2 regions of the Vibrio sp. 10N genome follow, and region 1 is predicted to be linked to the other one. Evidence: predicted binding sites of a transcription regulator. Region 1 holds the regulator's gene; the other holds the start of a gene.
What was found. The regulator CRP, encoded in region 1, controls carbon source genes, mostly activating them, when cyclic AMP is high. The targets are predictions, from matches to a motif close to TGTGANNNNNNTCACA.

Region 2: a site for CRP is predicted at 5,990-6,005, ahead of rppH (RNA pyrophosphohydrolase). Genes of this name have one in related genera too.

The regions. Positions count from the first base shown of each region.
Region 1 covers NZ_BTPM01000001.1:3,141,104-3,148,592, reverse strand. Annotated here, with positions in the region: gene AAA946_RS14655 (aspartate aminotransferase family protein) at 1-1,183, shown strand, start outside; gene astA (arginine N-succinyltransferase) at 1,265-2,284, shown strand; gene astD (succinylglutamate-semialdehyde dehydrogenase) at 2,362-3,828, shown strand; gene AAA946_RS14640 (DUF1338 domain-containing protein) at 3,839-4,630, shown strand; gene crp (cAMP-activated global transcriptional regulator CRP) at 4,701-5,333, opposite strand; gene AAA946_RS14630 (phosphoribulokinase) at 5,577-6,446, opposite strand; gene AAA946_RS14625 (YheU family protein) at 6,574-6,786, opposite strand; gene AAA946_RS14620 (hydrolase) at 6,860-7,489, opposite strand, start outside.
Region 2 covers NZ_BTPM01000001.1:2,836,072-2,843,560, forward strand. Annotated here, with positions in the region: gene AAA946_RS13210 (SDR family NAD(P)-dependent oxidoreductase) at 1-486, shown strand, start outside; gene AAA946_RS13215 (thymidylate synthase) at 544-1,395, opposite strand; gene lgt (prolipoprotein diacylglyceryl transferase) at 1,407-2,222, opposite strand; gene AAA946_RS13225 (sulfite exporter TauE/SafE family protein) at 2,256-3,047, opposite strand; gene ptsP (phosphoenolpyruvate--protein phosphotransferase) at 3,069-5,318, opposite strand; gene rppH (RNA pyrophosphohydrolase) at 5,321-5,839, opposite strand; gene mutH (DNA mismatch repair endonuclease MutH) at 6,464-7,129, shown strand; gene AAA946_RS13245 (DUF6482 family protein) at 7,175-7,480, opposite strand.

The DNA of each region.
Region 1 (7,489 bases):
GTGGTTCGATGAGGTAATGGTACCTTGTTATAACCCGATGGAGATGATTCCAGTTAAGGGCGAGGGTGCACGTGTTTGGGATCAGCAAGGTAACGAGTATATCGACTTTGCTGGTGGTATTGCGGTGAGCTGTCTAGGCCATTGCCACCCTGCTATGGTGAATGCGGTTACTGAGCAAGCCAACAAAATTTGGCACTTAAGTAATGTAATGACCAATGAGCCTGCGCTGCGTCTGGCGAAAAAACTCACCGAAGTGAGCTTTGCGGAGCGAGTGTTCTTTGCCAACTCGGGTGCGGAAGCGAATGAAGCGGCATTGAAGCTTGCGCGTCGCTGGGCAGCGGACGTGCATGGCACTGAAAAGTCAGAAATCATTGCCTTTAACCAAGGCTTCCACGGCCGTACGTTCTTTACCGTGACAGTGGGTGGTCAAGCGGCCTACTCTGACGGCTTTGGTCCTAAGCCAGGTGATGTGACGCACATTCCTTACAATGATATCGCGGCGCTTGAAGCGCAAATGTCTGAAAAAACCTGTGCAGTCATGATGGAACCGCTACAAGGTGAAGGCGGTATTGTTTCTCCACAACCTGAATTTGTTCAAGCCGTTCGTGAGCTTTGTGATAAATACAATGCGCTGCTTATCTTTGATGAAGTGCAAACCGGTAACGGCCGTACTGGTAACTTCTACGCTTACCAAGGCCTTGGTATAACGCCAGATATCTTAAGTACAGCAAAATCACTAGGTGGCGGTTTCCCTATTGGTGCCATGTTAACGACAGAAAAACTGGCCGCTCACATGAAGGTGGGAACCCATGGTTCTACTTATGGCGGTAACCCGTTAGCGTGTGCAGTGGCAGAAGCCGTAGTCGACGTAGTATCTCGCAAAGATGTGCTAGAAGGCGTTGCTGAGCGTGAAGCTTGGTTCCGTGAAGGTCTTGAGAAGATCAACGCGAAATACGGTCTATTCAGTGAAATTCGCGGCAAAGGCTTGCTACTTGGCGCAGCACTTAACGAAGAGTGGCAAGGCCGCGCTCGTGACGTATTAGTTGCTGCAGGCCAACAAGGCTTGATGGTGCTGGTTGCCGGTGCCAATGTGGTGCGTTTCACGCCATCACTGGTTATCACTCAACAAGAAGTTGAAGAAGGATTAGCTAAACTAGACAAAGCCATTGGTACGCTAGTTTAAGCAGATAGCCGATAAGTCGGCTTTTAGATGCTCTCTCGGATTTGGATGTTCCGAGAGAGTTCGCGTCAGGAGGGATTATTGATGCTTGTTGTTCGTCCTATCACTATGTCTGACTACGATGCGCTGCATACTTGCGCAGTAGAATCAGGCCACGGTTTTACTTCTCTTCCCGTTAATGAAGAGCTTCTGACAAACCGAATTACCCATTCAGAATACAGCTTTGCTAAGCATGATGTCACAGCGCCTACCGACGAAGGTTATTTGATGGTTGGCTTTGATACTGAAACCGGCGAAGTTGCAGGGACAACGGGTATTGAAGGTGCGATTGGTTGGGATGTTCCTTTCTACTCTTATCACATCAGTACCGTGGTGCATTCATCACCAAAACTCAACGTGAATAACGTGGTGAAGCTACTGACTTTTGGTAACAACTACACGGGATGCAGCGAAATCTGTACCTTGTTCTTGCGTCCGGAGTTTCGAGGTGGTCTGAATGGTCGCTTAATGTCGAAGTGCCGCTTCTTAATGATGGCAGAGCACCCAGAGCGCTTTTCAAAAACCATCTTTGCAGAAATGCGTGGTGTATCGGATGCGGAAGGTAACTCACCGTTTTGGAAGTGGCTGCAAGAACACTTCTTCTCTATTGATTTCACGATGGCCGATTATCTAACGGGGATCGGGAAAAAAGGCTTTATTGCCGACCTAATGCCGAAGCTACCTATTTACATCAACCTGCTGAGTAAAGAGGCGCAAGCGGTGATCGGCCAAGTGCATGAAAATACGCGCCCTGCATTAAAACTTCTTGAGAGAGAAGGGTTTACTTGTCGCAACTATGTCGACATTTTCGATGCAGGTCCAACGGTTGAGTGCGATCTTCGTAATATCCAAGCGGTGCGAGACTCATTCCGCGCCAAGGTATCGGTCTGTGAACACACCAGTTCACAAGACTACCTGATTGCTAATACTTCTTTCGAGCACTTCCGTGCGACGGCGGCTAAAGCGGCGTTTGACGCCGAGTCAGGCACCGTATTGCTGTCTCCAGAGACTGCGGATGCACTGAATGTTGCTGATGGCGATATGGTTCGCATGCTGGCTCAATAAGCAACATTACTCGCCTCTACAAGCAATAAGATGGCCGCTCACAGCGGCCACATTTAAAAGACCAAAGGAACTTCACTATGTCTCAACAAACTCAATGGATCTCGGGCAACTGGGTAGCGGGTCTCGGTGACGCGTTTCAGTCACTGTCACCCTACGACAATAATATCATCTGGGAAGGCCAATCAGCGACGCCTGAGCAAGTCGAGCTGGCGGTATCTTCCGCTCGTAAAGCGTTTGTTGAGTGGAAAAAAAGACCGTTCGCGGAACGTGAGGCTATTGTGCTGGCGTTTGCCGACAAGGTTAAAGAGCGTAGTGAAGAGATCGCCATTGCGATTGCCAAAGAAACCGGTAAGCCGTTATGGGAGACCCGCACAGAAGCTGGCGCAATGGCAGGCAAGATTGCCATTTCGATTCGCGCCTACCACCAACGTACAGGTGAGAGCCAACGCGAAGCGGCTGGCAACCAAATTGTCCTCCGTCACAGGCCCCTTGGTGTTATGGCCGTGTTTGGTCCTTATAACTTCCCTGGCCACTTACCGAATGGTCATATCGTACCGGCCTTATTGGCAGGGAACACGGTCGTCTTTAAGCCTTCAGAGCAAACACCACTGGTGGGTGAAATCGCGATGAAGATTTGGGAAGAAGTGGGACTGCCTGCTGGTGTCATTAACCTGGTTCAAGGTGGTAAAGAAACCGGTATTGCTCTTGCTGATTCAAAGGGTATCGATGGCGTGTTGTTTACGGGTAGTGCTAACACAGGTCATATTCTTCATCGTCAATTTGCTGGTCAACCTGGCAAGATGCTGGCGCTTGAGATGGGTGGTAACAACCCACTTGTTGTCAGTGAAGCGTTTGGTGATGTGGATGCAGCGGTGTACACCATTTTGCAATCGGCCTACATCAGTGCTGGCCAGCGTTGTACCTGCGCACGACGCCTTTATGTGCCATTTGGTGAAAAAGGTGATCAATTAGTAGAAAGCTTAGTGTCAGCCATTAAGAAGATTCGCATTGATGAGCCGTTTGCAGAGCCTGCACCATTTATGGGACCACAGATCTCAGAGCAGGCCGCAGACCATATTATTGCAGCGCAAGCTGAACTGGTGAAACTCGGTGGTAAGAGCTTAGTAGAGGCGAAACGCCTCAATGCAGCGTTCGTAACGCCAGCACTGCTAGATGCGACAGACATCGCTGAGCTGCCTGATGAAGAGTACTTTGGACCGCTACTACAGCTGGTGCGCTACGAGACCCTTGAGCAAGCGGTAGAGCTGGCTAACGACACTCGATTTGGTTTGTCGGCAGGTCTTATCTCTGAGCGCGATGAAGAGTGGCAATATTTCACAGACCATATTCGTGCTGGCATTGTAAATCGCAATCGTCAGCTCACAGGTGCGAGTGGTGATGCGCCGTTTGGCGGACCGGGCGCCTCTGGCAACCTTCGCCCAAGTGCGTTCTACGCAGCAGATTACTGCGCTTACCCTATGGCATCAATGGAAGGCGACAATACCATTCTTCCTGCGACCTTGAGCCCTGGCATTGAACTATAAGGAGTAGGCTATGACTGTTGACGCGTTATTTGGCCATTTGTGGCAAGACTACATTACTCGCTTATGTCCATCTGCTCACAAGGTTCATGACTTGCTGAGGGAAGATGAGTCGCTCATCAATGACCATATTGCACTGCGAACCTTTAATGTCGCGCCACTGGGTATCGACACGCTGGCTAAGCCGTTTCTAGATCTTGGTTACGAGGTGAGTGGTCATTACGACTTTGAATCCAAAAAGCTGACTGCGATTCACTTAGAACATAGCAATGCTCTGCTTCCTAAGGTGTTTATCAGCGAATTGCGAGTGGAAGAGTGCTCTCAGTCGCTACAAGATATCGTGGCTAAGCTAGTGGCGCAGGTGGACAGTGCTAAGCTATCTTCTGCTGACTTCTTATATGGTGGCCGCTTGTGGGATCTGAGCTATCAAGACTTCCAAACGCTGGCGCAAGAAAGCGAGTATGCTTCATGGCTTGCCGCTCACGGTTATGGTGCGAATCACTTTACAGTGAGTGTGAACCAGCTTGATCGTTTTGCCGAAGTGGTTGAGGTCAATCAGCGTCTTCGTGACGCTGGGTTTGCAATTAATGAATCGGGTGGCGAGGTAAAAGGCTCACCAGAGGTTCTTTTGGAGCAATCCTCAACGATGGCAGACAAAGTATCCGTGGCATTTACTGATGGTGACCAGGTGATTCCTGGTGGTTTCTATGAGTTTGCTAAGCGCTACCAGTTAGCCGATGGCAGTTACTATCAAGGCTTTGTCGCCGCATCGGCGGACAAAATTTTTGAGAGTACACATCAATAACCTCAAAAATAAAAGCCCCAACAACAAAAAAGCCACCCGAAGGTGGCTTTTTAAATCTGTCGACGCGCTATTAACGAGTACCGTACACCACGATAGTCTTACCGTGGGCAGAAATTAGGTTCTGCTCTTCTAGCATCTTAAGAATACGACCTACTGTCTCACGAGAACAACCTACGATTTGGCCGATCTCTTGACGAGTGATCTTGATTTGCATGCCGTCAGGGTGAGTCATTGCATCTGGTTGTTTCGCTAGGTTTAGTAGCGTCTGTGCAATACGACCCGTTACGTCTAGGAACGCTAGGTCACCTACTTTTTGGCTAGTCACTTGTAGACGACTTGCCATCTGAGCAGATAAGCGCATTAGAATGTCTGGGTTTACTTGGATAAGCTGACGGAACTTCTTGAATGAGATTTCCGCAACTTCACAAGGTGATTTTGCTCGTACCCATGCCGTACGTTCTTGGTCCTCTTCGAACAAGCCAAGTTCACCGATGAAGTCACCTTGGTTTAGGTAAGACAAGATCATCTCTTTGCCTTCTTCATCTTTAATCAGTACCGCTACAGAGCCTTTGACGATGTAGTAAAGCGTTTCTGCTTTCTCGCCCGCGTGAATAAGCGTGCTCTTTGATGGGTACTTGTGAATGTGGCAGTGTGAAAGGAACCACTCTAACGTTGGGTCGGTTTGAGGTTTACCTAGAACCATATATCTTACTTCCTCTGCAGGGTATGCTTGCTGCTTTCCATATTTGTTAGCAAGCCCGTTGGTTAAGACCTACTAGCATAAAAGCACTTTGAAGATGGCGCAAGCGATCTTCTGTTTCCTAGAAATAGTATCCTTTTTTGCGCCGCTTTTCTTGATTTTAATCGTGTCAAAAGCCTATTTATCTATACAAAACTGTGCACATGATCACGATACAAAAAAACAGGCTGATTTGGCTCACAATTCCTAACCTATTTTCCCGGTTTCTATAAGTTGCTGAAGTATTGGCCTGACGATTAGCTCCATCGCAAAACTCATCTTACCGCCCGGTACGACAATGGTGTTATGACGCGACATGAACGAACCATCAATCATCGCTAGTAGGTACGGGAAGTCGACATTCTTGATACCACGCAAGCGGATCACGACAAAACTCTCATCCAAACTCGGAATGCCTTTAGCATTGAGCGGGTTTGAGGTGTCCACGGTGGGAACGCGCTGAAAGTTAATATGGGTGCGCGAAAATTGTGGGGTAATGTAGCTTAAATAGTCGTCCATCGAGCGAACGATTGAGTCAGTAACCGCTTCTCGAGAGTGACCGCGATCGCGGGTGTCTCGTACGAACTTTTGGATCCACTCCAGGTTAACAATGGGCACCATGCCGATGAGCAGGTCAACGTGCTGCGCCGCATTCACATCCCCGTCGACGACTCCGCCGTGTAGGCCTTCGTAAAACAGCACATCGCTATTTTCGGGCAGGTCTTGCCATGGGGTGAAGGTGCCTGGCATTTGGTTATAAGGCACGGCCTCATCGAAGGTGTGCAAGTAGCGACGAAACTGTCCGGTACCGTTTTGCCCATAGTTGCGAAAAAACTCTTCAAGGGCTGGGAAATCATTCGCTTGCGGGCCAAAGTAGCTGATGTGTTTACCTTGCTCTTTGGCTTTGCGGATCTCGATGTCCATTTCTGGACGAGTAAAGCGGTGAAAGCTATCACCTTCAATAAATGCAGGCTTGACGCTCATCATGTTGAACATCTTGCGAAATGCTTCTGACGTTGTGGTGGTTCCAGCTCCAGAGGAGCCGGTTACAGCAATGATTGGGTGTTTTGCTGACATAACACTTCCTGTGTATTTGTAATTGTCGTTATAAATTTGCTAACTCACATAAGGAGTTAGACCTTGTAGGCCAATTTCAGTTCAATAGCCTTTCAATATAGCAGCTACTCACGCGGCTACCGAAAAATTACAGCGAGCGACGAGATTTTATGTCGACGGTTTCGTGCAGTTCGGAGAAGACAATGACGGCCTCGCCACTTTCTAGCTGGCTGCGAACATGGCGAACTTTGTCGTCTAGTGACACTTCCGACTCACCATAGTCGGTGCCTTCGCGCAGCACGAACTCTTTAATCAGGTTATCCAGTGTGTCTGCATCAATTTGCTGCCATGGGATGATCATAAATACCTCTCAATTCTATGACCGCAGGATTATACCATTGCTGATTCACAAAGGGAGCTATCGCTGTTTTTGGCTAGTCAATAAAGTGCCGGTAGTAACTTGGTAGGCTCTCTTCTAACCAAAAACGCGGACGTCGCAAACTGCCCGTCATGAACCCCACATGACCTCCTCGGTCAAGCAGTTGGTAATTGATATGGCATGGAAGAGTAAAGGTTGGAATGACCTCGTGTGTCATGAAGGGGTCATCCTTGGCATGAATAAACCGGGTCGGCACCGTGATTTCTCGAAGGCGAGGCAGCCCGGAGCAGCGCTGATAATAATCATCGGCATCTTTAAATCCGTGCAGCGGGGCAGTGATTAAATCATCGAACTCGTAAAGCTTTTTCATGTTCTTAATGCGCTCTTCGGTCAGTCCGAGTACTTCGCTTAGTAGATGAAGTTTGTTGAGTGCGTTCTTTTTCATCGAACTGAGCAGGTATGAGCGATAGACCTTAGAGAAGCCTTGCTCAATGCGCCTAGCACATGCTGCGAGGTCGAGCGGCGCAGAGATGACAGTCGCGCCATTGAGCTTGGTATCATCGCCATAGTGAGCGAGATAGTTGGTCAGCATGTTGCCACCAAGGGAAATGCCTACGGCAACCTTTTTACTGTTTGGGTAACGATGATCCAAAAGCTCAATGAACTGTCTTGCGTCACCAATCTC
Region 2 (7,489 bases), 310 kb from region 1:
TCTATCTTGACCGACTTTGGTAAACATCCATCATTAATCGATGAAGACACCTACCGACGAGTCATTGAAGTCAATCAAATTGGTCCCTTTTTGCTTACACGCGCATTAACGCCACTGCTGAAACAATCCTCGGGGGCCCGCGTAGTCAATGTGTCGAGCCAAGCAGCGCAGCTATCACAACTGTCAAACATGCACTCACCATGGCGAGATGACGTCTGCGCAGCGTATCAATCATCGAAAATTGGCGTCAACGCTAATACGGTACTGTTTGCCAAAGAGCTAGAGCCGTTTGGTATCAAAGTCAACTCGTATTGTCCTGGCTGGGTTGACTCAGGCATGAACCTCGATGAATTGCCAGAATATGGCGACAACGTAAAGTTGAAAACGCCTCGAGAAGGCGCTGATACCGCGATTTGGTTGGCTACATTGGAAGAAGATGGCCCAACGGCAGGCTTCTTTACCGAACGAGAAGCTATCAGCTGGTAAATAACACAACGCCGAGCAGAGCGCTCGGCGTTTTAGTTATCTTATCGAAAGAAAGCGTTATACAGAGAAAGGATAACGAATAGCTTCGTGGCTCTCGTAACCGATCACTTCAAAATCATCCAGCGTCACCCAAGTTTCCAGATCTTCTAGTGACTTGATGTTTGGATTAATGCGGAACTCTGGCGCCGCCAAAGGCTCACGTTTAAGCTGCACATCACGCATCAGCTCAAGCTGGTCTTCATAAATATGCGCATTCACAATCTTGTGATAAGCCTGACCCGGCTTCTTGCCCGTAATTTGCGCCATGATGGCTAAGAACACGTACACCTGAACCATATTGAAGTTAAGCCCCAGCGGCACGTCACAAGAGCGCTGCGTGCTGTTTAGGTATAACGTATCGCCCAGCAGTGAAAAGTGGTGGCTGTACATGCAAGGACGTAGGCACCCCATGTGGAACTCACCTGGGTTATAGAAGTTGAGAATTTCGCCACGGTCATCGACGCCTTTAGAAAGATCATCGACAATCTTGCGCAACTGATCAATATGACCACCATCCGGCTTCGCCCATGCGCGACCTTGAACACCATAGACACGTCCCATATCGTCTTCGCCTTTACGATATGGGTTGTTTAACCACGCTTCATTAAGATTAGCGTTAGCATCCCATGTTTTGGTGCCCAACTTGCGAAAATCTTCTGCATTATCATAGCCGCGGATGTAGCCAAGTAGCTCTGCCACGGCCGCTTTCCAAAAGCTTTTGCGAGTAGTGACCAATGGAAAGGCATTGCCAGCAACATCGTAAGTGAGATCGGCATTAACCACGGTTAAACAACGTTTACCAGTGCGCTCGTTCTCAACCCAAACACCCTCGTCAACGATTCGCTGACATAAGTCTAAATACTGCTTCACGACAATTCCTATTACTTCGATACTTTTGGTGTAGTTGCGCCGTTCACTTTATAAGCCCACGCAACCATCAAGCCGCCAATGATCACCATTGGCAATGAGAGGATTTGGCCCATTGAGATAAATCCACCAAACAAACCAAGATGTGCATCCGGCTCGCGAACGTACTCTACCATAAATCTAAAGGTTCCATAACCAAGCAAGAACAGGCCAGAGACTGAACCTTCAGGGCGTGGTTTGCGGATAAACCAGTTCAAAATAAGGAATAGCACCACACCTTCTAACGCAAACTCATACAGCTGAGATGGGTGGCGCGGCAGCGGACCGCCGTTCGGGAAGATGATCGCCCATGGTACATCCGTCACGCGTCCCCAAAGCTCGCTATTCATGAAGTTACCAAGACGCCCCATGCCCAAACCAAACGGCACCAGTGGCGCTATGAAGTCTGCAACATTGAAAAAAGTGCGACCGTTTTTACGTGCGTACCAGAACATCGCTGTGATAACACCCAGCAAGCCACCATGGAACGACATGCCGCCAGTCCATACCTTGAATAGGTACAACGGATCTTGTAGCAGCTCTTCAAACCCGTAAAACAATACGTAACCAACACGACCACCGATGACTACCCCAAGAAAGCCAGCAAACAGAAGATCCGATACTTGCTCACGTGTCCAACCTGAACCTGACTTGTCTGCGCGGCGATTGGCAAGCCACAGGGCAAAGGCAAAACCGATCAAGTACATCAAACCGTACCAACGAACAGACAGAGGACCTAACTCAAACAGAACAGGGTCAATATTTGGAAACTGGATATATCCCTGAGACATAAAACGCTCACTTAAAGTTATTAAATAATGGGGCTAAAACATCATAGAAAATGCCACGAACAATAGAAAGACTGCAAAAATCTTTTTAAGTTTCGGTGTTGGCATCGTCGTCGCCAATTTGGCACCAAATCGCGTCGTCACCATTGAAGTGGCGGCAATCGCAAACAAAGCAGGTAGGTAAACATAACCGATACTGAACTCGGGCAACCCTTCAACCTTTGCGCCATGAAACACAAAGCCTAACATGCCTGCCAGTGCAATCACACAACCACAAACGGAAGAAGAGCCCACCGCGCGGCGCATTTCAACGCCATGTTTACTCAAAAATGGCACCGACATAGAGCCACCACCGATGCCCGCAAGACTCGACACCATGCCAATTCCCGCACCGCAACACGTGGTGACAAAAGGAGATGGCAGATTCCGTACTGATTGAGATTTGATCGATAAGAACATTTGAATCGCTAACATCAAAACGATAAAAGCAAACACCTTTGGTAGGTAGTGCGATGGAATCCACTCTGCGATGTAAGAGCCCGCAAACCCGCCGATGACCACGCCCGGCATCAGCCACTTAATCACAAACAAATCAACATTACCTAGCTTAAGGTGATTTATCGCCGATGAGCCGGAGGTAATAATGATCGAAGCAAGAGAGGTCGCCAGCGCGATATGCATGACAAGCTCACTGCCAATACCAAACTTAGGTAGCAAAAACGCCAGCGCAGGTACAACAATCAGACCGCCGCCAATCCCCAGCAAGCCCGACATAGTTCCTACCACAGCACCAAGCAGTAGCAACAGCAATATCAATTCGTAATTCACAACAAGACCAAAATATAAGAGTTAAAATTTACCTGCACGGATAAAGCCTGCAAGACCTTTGGCCTCAAAGAAATCGCGCATTTGATTGTAGATGATTTTTCCGTAGGGTTGCATCAGCGCTTTGTCAGCAAGTTGCTTAAGCTCATCGAGTGAACTCTGCGCAAGCAAGTACTTCACTTTTGCTACGTTGGAGGTGTTCATACTCAAGGTATCGTAACCTAAGCCAACGAGTAGAAGCGCGCCAATCGGGTCACCTGCTAACTCGCCACAGATACACACCGGTAAGTCATAGGCTTGGCAAGTCGCAAAAATGTGTTTCATTGCCGCAAGCACCGATGGATGCAGCGTCTCATATATGTCAGCCACTTGTGCATTATTGCGATCAACCGCCAATAAGTATTGCGTTAAGTCATTAGTGCCCACCGAGACGAAATCAACTCTTTCTGCCATGAATGGCAAAATATACAGCATCGATGGGACTTCAATCATCACACCGATTTGCGGTCTTTTCACCTCTGGATGAGCCTCATGCACTTCCTGATAGGCTTGTTCAATCAAAATTGCCGCATCATCAAACTCTTGCACCGAAGAGACCATTGGCAGCAAAATGCTCAGATTATCGATGCCAATACTGGCACGTAACATCGCGCGAAGCTGAATCAAAAAGATATCAGGATGATCGAGGGTAAAACGGATCCCCCGCCAACCCAAAAATGGGTTGTCCTCATCGATAGGCAAATACGGCAACGCTTTATCACCACCAATATCCAATGTGCGCATGACGACTCGCTTATTCGAGTAAGCACTCAGCACTGATCGATATTGATGAAGCTGCTCTTCTTCCGATGGAAACTGCTGCTGCAATAAGAATGAAATTTCGGTGCGGTATAAGCCGACGCCATCAACGTTTTTATTGATAGAGATACTAGTATCAGCACTAAGACCGGCATTGAGCATCACTTGGATACGCTGACCATCTTTAGTGGCGGCCTCGAGATCAGCCGTCGACTCCACCATTTGTGACAGTTCCGACTCCTCGCTGACCAGCTCTCGGTATTCAACTAGCAGCTCTTGGCTAGGATCTGGGAAGATTTCACCGCTATAGCCATCAACAATGCCGAGCTTACCACTGAGGAGCTCCGGATTGGTATTCACCCCCATGACCGCGGGAATGCCCATGGCTCTGGACAAAATTGCCGCATGCGAGTTAGCCGCGCCTTCCAGCGATACCACAGCAAGCAATTGCTCTTTCGGAATAGACGCTAAAATCGAAGCCGTCAGCTCTCGAACCACTAAAATCACAGGCTCATTAAACTCGTGAATCGGGTACTCAGTGTCATGGAGGAAGAAAAGCAGTCGCTGACCAAGCTCCTTAATGTCTTGCGCCCGCTCGCGTAAATACACATCGGACATTTTTGCAAAGCGGTTGGCGTAGCTTTCGACGACTTGGCGTAATGCCCAATCTGCTTTGTCCCCTTTTTGGATCTGAGCTTTGAGGTCGTTTCTCAGCATCGGATCGTTGAGCAAGTGAGTAAACAGATCAAATATCGCCAGCGCATCTTTATTTAGCTCTAAATCGAGCTTTTTGCGCATGCGTTTAAAGTCCGCCAGCGCATGCTCAATCGCAACCGAGAGCATCTCTTGCTCACGCGCCACATCAAGAGTGGACGCTGGGAATACATCACTCAGATCTGGCTGGGTGTTGTCCCACCAGATAGGTCCTATCGCGACACCAGAAGAAGCCCCTATGCCCTTAATGACGGGCGCGGCATTGTCATCAAAAAAGCCATGCCCTTGCGCAATTGCATGTGCAATCAACACCGCGATCTGAGCCGCTAAGGTGACCAAAAAAGACTCTTCCATTTCGCTGAATTGGCGAGAATTTTTTTGCTGTACCACCAGCACACCAAGCACTTGCTTGCGATGAATAATGGGGGTACCAAGAAAAGAATGGTAAACGTCTTCACCCAGTTCTGGGAAAAACTTAAATGCGGGGTGTTTAGCGGCCTCGGCTAAGTTAATAGGCTCAGCAGTACGTTTGACCAAGCCTACCAAACCTTCATCGAAGCCTATGTGAATGGTATCACCTTGGAAAGTAAGACCCTGAGTGGCCATTAACTCTAGGCGCTGCTTATCGTCGTTGGCGAGATAAATGGTGCAGCACTCGGTGTTCATTGCTGAACACGTTTGCTGCACTAACATCTCGAGGGCTGCATGCACGTCTTCTACTTTTGAGACGTGCTCAACTATATCCCTTAGTTGCGATAGCATACTTACCCTCTTCGATGCTTTCTTTTGCCTTTAAATTTTCGTTCCTTGAACGGCATCGCCAGCGAAGCGAACTCTTTCATCGCACGGCGGTAGACATCACGCTTGAACGAAACCACTTGTCTAACTGGGTACCAGTAGCTTACCCAACGCCAACCATCAAACTCAGGGGTATTACCACGCTGCATATTGATTTTGGACTCATCACAGTCCAAGCGCAGTAAAAACCATTTCTGTTTTTGCCCAATACAGACCGGCTTCGAATCCCAGCGCACCAGACGCTTAGGTAACTTATATCTTAACCAGTGGCGACTGACCGCAACGACTTTAACATCGTTTTTCGTCAATCCCACTTCTTCATACAGTTCTCGATACATGGCTTCTTCAGGGGATTCACCTTCGTCAATACCGCCCTGAGGGAACTGCCATGAGTGTTGTCCGTATCGTTTAGCCCAGAAGACCTGACCATGGTTGTTACAGATTACAATACCAACATTCAGTCGGTAACCATCGCCATCTATCACTGGCCAACCTCAATTAAATTTTCATTACCTTGATTTTTCCACATATCCCCAACTTGAGCAAACTTATGGATGTGTAAATTTGAACAATTACCACTTCTTTGTTGCCCACTGGATAAGATTCAATCAACCCTCCACTTATCAACACCACAATGAGACCTAGGCCACATTTATTCACCTTTTCTGTGAATAACCGTGTGAAGAATCGTTGATCTCTGGGAAAAACCACATCAAAACTTATCCAAAACCAATTTTGGCCAAATAAAACCAAACACCAAAAAATAGCAAAAACAACAACTTAAAAAACAAAAATCCAAATCCATTCTGATAAAGCCCCTACCCTAATGTACAAACACTCAGATCGGTCAAAGATCCACCACACCCAAGCTTATCCACATTGGAAAAGCCAACTTTCATACAAACCTCTATATTTCAAGCAGTTTGTCGCCATAAACATACTGATTATTTATCCATGCATCCGATTTTAGTCGCAATCGCGCACCCCGCCTGTGGATAACTATTTAATAGATCAACATTCAATCGAAGTGATCCTTTTTTGTACAGGGCACTGGTAGGTTCTCATGATAAACTAGCGCTGGTTATTTTTAGAAACGACATCAAACTGCCATGAACACAGCCCCTAAATCCGAATCTGAACTGTTAGAGCGCGCTCGTCAGATTGCTGGCATGACCTTTGGTGAACTTGCCAAACAAGCGAACATGCGAGTTCCTGACAATCTCAAGCGCGACAAGGGATGGGTTGGACAGTTGCTGGAGTGGCACCTTGGTGCAACAGCGGGCAGTCGACCTGTGCAAGATTTTCCCGAGCTCGGTGTTGAACTCAAAAGCATCCCTATTGGCTACAATGGTAAACCGCTTGAGTCGACCTTTGTATGTGTCGCCCCACTAACCGGGATAACAGGTTTAACTTGGGAAACCAGTCACATCAGAAACAAACTTTCACGAGTACTGTGGCTACCTGTAGAAGGTGAACGCGAGATCCCTGTAGCAGAGAGACGTGTTGGCTCACCCCTGATTTGGAGTCCCTCACAACAGGAAGAGACACAATTGAAGAATGACTGGGAAGAGTTGATGGATTTGATAGCTTTAGGTGACGTCAATCAAATCACCGCCAGAAGCGGTGAAGTGCTACAAATCAGGCCCAAGGCTGCCAACAGCCGTGCTAAAACCGAAGCTTACGGCACAAAAGGTCAGCCAATAAAAACTCTGCCCCGAGGTTTTTACCTCAGAGCCAGTTTTACTGGCTATATCCTTGAAACCTATTTCGCGTGATGCTCGCTGGTGACTTGTGTTCTAGCACCAGCATGCAGCGACACATTAATGTAGGTTAAGTTCGATATCGCAATAACGATTCATCTCGGCGCTACCACATTCATCATAGGCGTTGTGCAGCCGCAAGTAGGCCTTTTCTACTCCCAACCGGGTAAGGGCCTCCTTCACCGAATCCAGTGACTCGTAGTGAATCGGTTCGTCATCTTGTTTAATGGGTTCGAGTTTATGCTTGTATTCCACTGCAAGTAAATAGTGTGAAATATCAGCACAACCGATCACGAACACCTTGGGTGGCTTATAGCTCTCTTTATGATACCCATGGAGCCAACGATCGAGCTGATGTTTTTGCATAGTCCACCT